Prosthecobacter dejongeii: one gene and its partner. The protein of the gene in region 1 interacts with the protein of each later gene in a pairwise test. Links are inferred from orthologs where the notes say so. Each region holds a gene or a part of one and is shown in the gene's direction. Other genes may lie near its edges.

Region 1 (4,592 bases):
GACCGAAGCAGAATGGGTCAGCGCCATTGAGGAAGCGAAAAAATACGGCACCTCCACCCTTGTCGAAGAATTTGTGGAGGGGAAAGAGCTGACCATCGGCATCCTGGGAGACCAGGTGCTGCCCATCATTCACATCGAGCCTGTGGATGGGTTCTATGACATGAGCAATAAATACCCCTGGCTGAATGGCACGGGCAAAACGCACTACCACTGCCCAGCAGACCTGGATGAGGCCACCACCCGGCGGGTGCAGGAGGCCGCCATGGCTGCCTTTAAATCCTGCGGCACGGAGGTCTATGGCCGTGTGGACGTGATGCTGCGGAATGACGGTGAACCTTTCGTTCTCGAGATCAACACCATCCCCGGCATGACCAGCAGCAGCCTGCTGCCCAAGGCGGCGCTGGCCGTGGGAATCGAGTTCCCTGACCTCTGCGTGCACATCATCGAGCTGTCTTTGGCAGCGCGAGCCTAGGAGAAGACGGCTTGCGACCTCCGAAAAGGCCGCAGCCACTCTTTTTTCTAGAAAAGTCATGGCGCTTAGACAGCGTTTCGGGTATTTAATAAAAGTTGATCATTAAGGCTTTAAAGTCTTGAGGTCAGCTTCTCCCGAACATGCCCTCACCCAAGAAAGCTTCTGCCCCGGCTCCGAAGCCGCCTCGTCCTGCTGCGAAAAAGCAGCCTGCGAAGGTGGGTGGAGTGACCATGGATGTCTGCCTGCGGGTGGACTCGCCGAAGATCCGCGAGATGGAGAAAAAGGCCGCGCATCGGCGAGGCTTTAAGTGGGCCCTGGGCCTCATCGCCATCATTTGCTTTTTTGTGCTGGTGAAGATCACCGTGCAGGAGGCCATCCTCAAAAACCCTCAGTTTGAGCTGCAAGATGTGGCCGTGCAGACGCGTGGGCCGCTTTCGGTGGAAAAGATCGTTCGCGCCACGTTGCTCACTCGTGGGGAAAACCTGCTGACCATCAACATGCGTGCTCTGCACACCCGCCTGCGCCAGCTCCCCCCCGTGAAGGATGTGGCCATCGAGCGGGACTTTGACGCCGGCCTGATGACTCTGCGCATCACCCAGCGGCAGCCCGTGGCGTGGCTAGACTGCCCGCGCCTGGGCATGATCGCTGGACGCCCTGAAGTAGGCCACCTACTGGACCACGAAGCCGTGCCTTTTCCCTGCGAAACGGTGACAGAGACCCTGGCCGCCCTGCCCGTAATCCGCTACGCGGCGCTGGCCCAAAAAACGGCAGGCACCGCCATCCAGGATCTGCAACTCACCTCAGCCCTCAAACTACTGCGCGAGCTGGAAGAACGCTTTGAAAAAGGCCAGCCTCAGGTGCGCAGCCTGGACATCCAGACCCCCTACTCCATGCTGGCCACCTTTGCTGACAAGTCCGTCATCACCTTCGGCGTGGATGACCTGGATGTGCAACTCGCCCGGCTGGACCGCATCCGCCTCGAGGCCCGCCAGCGGCGGTGGGAGATCGGCACGCTGAATCTCCTCGCCCGGCAAAATGTCCCCATCACCTTTCGCCAGCCGCCTGACCTCGCCGGTCTGCAGCCGGAAAGCCCTGTTCCCGTGACTCTTTCAAAAACCACCTCAGCTCGTTGACACATTATGGCGAAGACCACCATCTATGCAGGCCTGGAAATCGGCACCAGCAAGATCTGCGTCGTCGTCGGCGAGGCGAAGCGCGACGGCACCATCAAGATCTTGGGTGTTGGCACGGCTCCCTCACGCGGCGTCCGCAAAGGCGAAATCGTGGACTTTGACACCGTCCACACCTGCCTGAATGACGCCCTCGTCCGGGCGGAAGACTACAGCGATGTCATGATCCGCAACGTCTTCCTCGGCGTCAGCGGTGGCCACATCGAAAGCGTCAACAATCGTGGCTGCTACCGCCTGCCGGCTGACCAGTCGGAAATCACCGAAGACGATGTCGAAGAGGTGAAGGAGATCGCCCGCAATGTGCCTGCGCCGCAGGACAGCATCTCCATGCACAGCGTCACGCGCCAGTACATCGTGGATGGTGTGGAGGCCGTGCGCCAGCCCATCGGCCGTCAGGCACGGCAGTTGGAGGCGGACTATCACATCGTCCACGGCAGCCTGCCGCGCATCCAGAACTCCATCAAGTGCGTCAAGGAAGTGCCGCTGGAAGTCGAAGACGTGGTTTTCAATGGCATCGCCGCTGCTCAGGTGGTGCTGAACCGTGAGGCGAAACGCGAAGGCGCGCTGATGATTGACCTAGGGGGCGGCACGGCTGACTTCGTGCTTTATGAAGATGGCATGCTCACCATCTCCGGCTGCATCCCTCTGGGGGGAGACCACATCAGCCAAGACATCGCCATGGCCCTCCAGATTCCCCATGGCCGGGCGGAGGCGCTGAAGGTGACGGAAGGCAGTTGCGAATATGAAGACGTCCCTCCCGGCGAAATGGTGCGGGTGGAAGATGACACGGGCTACGTGCTCGGCGAGGTGGAGCGGGCCTTTTTGAATGAGGTCATCTACCTGCGGGTGCGGGAAATTTTGGAACAGGTGCACCAGCGCTGCGAAGGCCACACAGGCCGCATTGCCGCCGGAGTTTATCTCACGGGAGGCACCAGCCTGCTAAAAGGGATTGACGTAGTGGCCCGAGAAGTGTTTGGAATGAAGGTAACGCGTGCAGGTTCAGCTCCCGTCAGTGGCGTGACTGCTACTTTCGAGAATCCTCAATTCTCCGCCCCTATCGGTCTCATTCGTTATGCGCAGATCCTGGACCAAGAAAAGCCCTTCCTGTCCCCGCTCAAAAGGCTGGCACATCGGATGGCGGATCTCCTGTCTGTCGCCATCTGATTTTTCACCCTCCCTTTTAGCTCACCCTCCAGCCACGCCGTACTATGGTTGAATACGATCGCCACTCGCAGCGGGAAGAACCCAACAAGCCCGCCCTTCGTACCTGCATCGTCGGCATCGGCGGCGCAGGCAGCAATGTACTCGACCGCATCACGCTGGATCGCACCGTGGAGGCGCAGCTCGTCTGCATGCACACGGACATCCGTGTACTGGGCCACGCCATGGCTCCGACCAAGATCCAGCTCGGGGCGGAACTGATGCGCGGCATCGGCGCGGGCGGAGATCCCGACCTGGGCCGTGAAGCTGCCATGTTTTCCCGCGAGGAAATCCGCCAGGCCATCGAAGGCTACGACATCGTTTTCATCTGCGCCGGTCTTGGCGGCGGCACCGGCTCTGGGGCTGCTCCTGTCATTGCGGAAATCGCCAAAGCCTCCAACGCCCTGGTTTACGTCACCGCCACGATGCCCTTCAGCTTCGAAGGTCGCCGCCGCCTCAGCCAGGCGGAAGATGCCCTGACCCAACTGCAAAAGCGGGCGGATGCCCTCATCCTGTTTGAGAACAATCGCATGGGCGAACTGATCCTGCCGAAGGACGGCATCCAGAAAGCCTTCGCTCAGGCGGATCAACTCATCGCTCAGAGCCTGCGCGCCGTTTCCACCATCGTTTCCACCCCCGGGTTGGTAAAGCTGGGCCTGGATGACCTGACCAGCGCCCTCAGCACCTCCAATGGCCGCTGCCTCTTTGGCTTCGGCGAAGCCCGTGGCCAAAACCGCGGTGCCGAGGCCCTGAAGCGTGCGCTGAAGAGCCCGCTCATTGATCAAGGCCGCCTGCTGCACCAGACGAAGACCCTGCTGGTCCACATCGCCGGTGGCGAGACGCTCACCCTCATGGAGGTGGATGCCGTCATGAAGCAACTGGGCCGCCACGTGCCCGACCACACCCACATCCTCTTCGGGGTGGCTGTGGATGCCCGCCTGGGAGACGCCATTTCCGTCACCCTCATCAGTTCCCTGGGCCTCACCCAGCTCAACACCATCGCTGCAGCGGCCCCTCCCGCCAACATGCTGCCGATGACGGACCGGCCCATGCCTAGCCTGGCCGATGCAGTCGCTTCCGCCCCACTGGCAGCAGCCCCCGTGGCTGCTCCAGCTCCGGCGGCGACTCAGCAGCCTCCGGCGCTCACGCTCTCTCCGGCCCCAGCGCCCCGTGTCCGTGCCCCACGGCCCGCCCCAGCTCCAGCTCCTGTCGCCGCCCCAGCTCCTGCCCCTGTCGCTGCCGCACCCGAGCCACAACCAGCCGCCGTGGCCGCTCCAGCACGCTCCGCTCCGCTGAGCCGCGATGACTCCATGGACCTGCTGTTCAAGGACGATGAAATCATCTCCCTGGCCGCACCGGAAGCCCACACCTCTTTCATCGCAGACGAGCCTGAACTCTTCCCCGAAGCCCCAGCCGCTGCTGGTCTACCCGACGCCCCTTCTGCGGCGGAACCCGCTTACGAAGAGGAAGAGTATTATGACGAGGAGGAGCCTTCTGCCTCGCATGCCAGCTTTGCTCCAGAACCCGAGTACGAACCGGAGCCCGAGCCGCCTGCTCCCGCCCCAGCCCCGCCCGTGCGGGAGCGCCTCCGCATCGAAGATTTCATGACGCCGGCCCCTGCGCCAGCACCCGCACCGGAACCCCAGGCCGTGGCTCCCGCGCCGCAGCCCCGCCCCGCCACCTCTCCGCTGGCCGCCGTCGTCGCTCGCACCAATTTGCCGGCGGAAGAC
Region 2 (3,777 bases), on another replicon or contig:
CAAAATTCAGTCGCAGGGCGTTGTGTGAGATGTGCCCATGCTCACAGATCTGCTGCTTCGAGACTTCCGTTGCTTTGAAGAATGCCGCGTCACGCTGCATCCGGAGATGACGGTTTTTGTCGGTCGCAATGCGCAGGGAAAGACCTCTCTCATGGAGGCGGCCTGCGTGCTGCTGCGCCTGCAATCCCCGCGCACCAGCAACCGCGCCGAGGTGATCCGCCTGGGGGCAAAGACGATGTTGATTGAGGGCACGTTGAAAGACAAACGAATGCGCTGTGCGCAATCGGCCACCGTGCGGCGTCTGGCCATCGAAGGCACCGTCTGTGGCAAAACGGCGGAATACCTCTCCCAGAGTGGGTTGGTCGTCTGGATGGATCATCGCGACATGAACCTCCTGCGTGGCAGCGCGGAACATCGGCGGCGGTACCTAGACTTTGCGGCCAGCCAGATGTTTCCCGACTATCTCAAAGCCTTGCGGGGGTATGAACGTGCCCTGCGGGGGCGTAACTACGTGCTCAAGCGAGATGCCATCATCGCTTGGCGACAAGCCGATGCTTTTGCAAAAGTGATGGATGATTTTGCCCAGGTCATCATCGCCCGACGTCATGAACTGGTGCAGATCCTGCAACCGCATGTCACACGCATTCATGCTGAATTGAGCGGCGGGAGTGAGCGTGGCGTAACCAATTATGCACCCAGTTTTTTCGAGGGCAGTCTGGTGGAAGGACTGGCTGAGAGACGTGAAGAAGAGCAACGCCTGCGGCAAACATCTATAGGGCCGCACCGGGATGATATGCAACTGCTGCTCAATGATCTCGATGCCACCTCCTTCGCCTCAGAAGGGCAGCAGCGCAGTCTAGCCCTGTCTCTGAAGATCGCTCAAGCTCATGCCTTGGAGCAAGTCGCGGGACAGCCTCCATTGCTTTTGCTAGATGATGTATTTGGGGAGCTGGATGCGCATCGTCGTCGGGCCTTGCTACGGCTGTTGCCTGTGGGCACTCAGAAGGTCATCACCACCACGCATTTGGAATGGGCCCAAGGAGAGGTTATTCCTGGATTGGTCTATCAGGTGGAAGGGGCGCGAGTGACGGTACTTGAATGAAAAAATTTTCGCATTCATGATCCTTTGGCCTGGGTTTGCTCGCATGCCCTGATATGGCTACCCAAACTTCATTTTCAGCGAAAGCGACGATTGTTACATTTATTGTTCATTTTTGTCTGACGTATGTCTTTGCAGGATGGATTTTCATCACGGCCATGGGGTCCTTCACTGAAAACGTGACTGATGAAATGGCATTTTGGAACAAGTGGATGTGGATTTGGACGCCGTTAGCCAGAGCCTTGTTTAAAGTAGAAGATCTGAATTTTTGGAATCTTCATCTGCTAGCTTTCGTCTGGTCAATGGTCGTCGGACTGATCGTCGGCTTGATGGCGGAGTGTCTTGGGAGATATCCCCGGCTGGCAGATTTACCGGATTGAAGTGAATATGGAGTGCCTTCACGAAGCTCACGGTCTCCTAAAATTTTTGTCCAAGAGGCTAAATACCTGATTTTTCGGCCAAAATTGCTCAAAATCGGGCCATTTTGCCTCTTTTTCACCTTGGGGAATCTCTCCTTGACCCTAAAAACCGCTGCCCTTACGTTCGTGTCCAGTCAGGAGCCCGTGGGTGGCGCTGCTTTTGTGATCTGAAAAAAGCCGGATTCCTTCCACTACCACACAGGGTCCGCTGCTAACTCTTTCATTCACAACCTTTTATAGCTCATGCTTGGCAAACTTTTTGGCTTCGTCGCCAACGACATCGGAATCGATCTTGGAACTGCTAACACCCTCGTTTACGTCAAGGATCATGGCATCGTGCTCCGCGAGCCCTCTGTGGTCGCCGTAAAAACAGGCACCAACGAAGTGGTCGCCGTTGGGGACGATGCAAAACGCATGCTGGGGAGAACCCCCGGTGGCATCACCGCCATCCGCCCTTTGAAAGATGGTGTTATCGCAGACTTCCGTGTCACGGAGGCCATGCTGCGCCACTTCATCCGTAAGGTGCATAACAACCGCCGCGCCATGCGTGGGCCGCGTGTCGTCATCGCGGTGCCTTCGGGCATCACAGAAGTGGAAAAACGTGCTGTCAAAGAAAGTGCTGAACAGGCTGGGGCGCGTGAAGTTTACCTCATCGAAGAACCCATGGCCGCTGCGATCGGCGTGGGCCTGCCCGTGCAGGAAGCTGCGGGCAACATGATCGTGGACATCGGTGGTGGTACCACGGAAGTGGCCATCATCTCCCTCAGCGGCATCGTTTACAGCCGCAGCGTTCGTGTGGCGGGGGATGAGCTGGATGAAGCCATCATCAACTACATGAAACGCGCCTACAACCTCATGATCGGGGAGCGCACGGCGGAAGAGATCAAGCTGCGCATCGGTTCGGCTTTCCCCCTCGGTAAAGAAACCACCATGGAAGTGAAAGGCCGCGACATGGTCGCCGGTCTGCCAAAGACCATCACCATCACCAGTCAGGAAGTGCGTGAGGCGATGCTGGAGCCGTTAAACGCCATCATTGATGCTGTGCGCACCACGCTGGAGCGCTGCCCCCCTGAACTTTCGGCTGACCTTGTGGATCGCGGCATCATGCTCGCCGGTGGAGGGGCCTTGCTCCGTGGTCTGGATAAACTGTTGCAGGAAGAGACAGCTCTGCCGGTGCATGTGGCTGAAGATCCTCTCAGCGCGGTGGGCGAAGGCACGGGCCGGGTGCTCAGTGAGCTGGAGTTTCTGCGCAAGGTCAGCACCACGGAGGTGTAGGCGACTTGGCAGGTGTAAACCCGATTCCTGTTCACTTGCAGTCCTACGACTGGTGACAGGAGAAAAGGCTAAACCATGAAAAAGCTCAACATCCTGGCGCTGCTGCTTTTCATTGCGGCGGTCGTATCCGTATTCACGCTGGACACACCTGTCACGCGTGACATCCAGAGCCGCACCATGACGGTGCTGTCCCCCTTCATTCACTCCAGTGCAGCTGTGGAGCAGAGCGTCACCGGTGTCACCGCTTCGCCTGAAGATCCACGCGAGATGAAGCGTGAAAATGAACGCATGCAGATCGAGGTGGAGCGTCTCCGCATCATCTCCCAAAAGTATGCGCAGGTACTGGATGAGAATAACAAACTCCGTGACCTCATCGAGTTCAAGCAGGCTGCGCCTTTCAAATCCACAGCCGCACGTGTCATCAAGCGTGTTTCCTCCACCTGGTGGAACAGCATGATCATTGATAAAGGCTTGCTGGATGGGCTGGCTACGGATAGCCCCGTGATCAGTGCTTCAGGTTTGATTGGTAAGACCGGCAAAATGGCCGATCACATGGCCGAGATCATTCTACTCACCGATGAAATGTGCCGTGTGTCTGCAAAGATCGAAGGCACCTTGGAGCAGGGAATCATTTCAGGGGAGCGGGCAGGCCTGGACATGCGCCCAGATCTACGTCTGCGCTTCCTCAGCAAGAACATCCTCATCAATCCGGGGGCCAATGTGCTTTCCACGGGGGAAGGTGGGGTCTTCCCCGCTGGGCTATTGATCGGGCGGGTGAAGCGGTTTGAAAATCGAGATCTCTCAGGTGAGGCGGTTGTGGAGCCTGCGGTGGATTTTTCCTCGCTTGAGTACGTGTTTGTGGTGGAAATGCAGCCGACTACTGAGCCCACCGCTAAGCCTGAGAAGAAATGACGAACGAAGTGTGGTCACCCAATGACAAAGCTGCCTGCCAAGATTGAAACTGCCTCTATCGGCTCTCAGAGC

Evidence for each region. Proteins that work in one complex are often made in the same cells at the same time.
Region 2: the proteins of ftsA (region 1) and HNQ64_RS05990 interact in binary tests that used the Escherichia coli proteins (3 or more experiments, as listed by UniProt). The link is inferred for Prosthecobacter dejongeii from one-to-one orthologs.

Annotation. Positions count from the first base shown.
Region 1 is NZ_JACHIF010000005.1:128,586-133,177, reverse strand. The notes cover bases 938-3,718. They hold ftsA (cell division protein FtsA), read left to right. Parts: upstream 938-1,611; coding sequence 1,612-2,826; downstream 2,827-3,718. Other genes in these bases: HNQ64_RS13135 (cell division protein FtsZ), read left to right, coding at 2,871-3,718; HNQ64_RS13145 (cell division protein FtsQ/DivIB), read left to right, coding at 938-1,605. Also shown: HNQ64_RS13150 (D-alanine--D-alanine ligase family protein), read left to right, coding at 1-472; more of HNQ64_RS13145, read left to right, coding at 613-937; more of HNQ64_RS13135, read left to right, coding at 3,719-4,592. UniProt on the Escherichia coli protein: Essential cell division protein that assists in the assembly of the Z ring. May serve as the principal membrane anchor for the Z ring.
Region 2 is NZ_JACHIF010000002.1:181,967-185,743, forward strand. Bases 906-3,777 are described here. They hold HNQ64_RS05990 (rod shape-determining protein), read left to right. Parts: upstream 906-1,761; coding sequence 1,762-2,793; downstream 2,794-3,777. Other genes in these bases: recF (DNA replication/repair protein RecF), read left to right, coding at 906-1,102; HNQ64_RS05985 (hypothetical protein), read left to right, coding at 1,156-1,479; mreC (rod shape-determining protein MreC), read left to right, coding at 2,869-3,705. Outside these bases: more of recF, read left to right, coding at 38-905. UniProt on the Escherichia coli protein: Forms membrane-associated dynamic filaments that are essential for cell shape determination. Acts by regulating cell wall synthesis and cell elongation, and thus cell shape.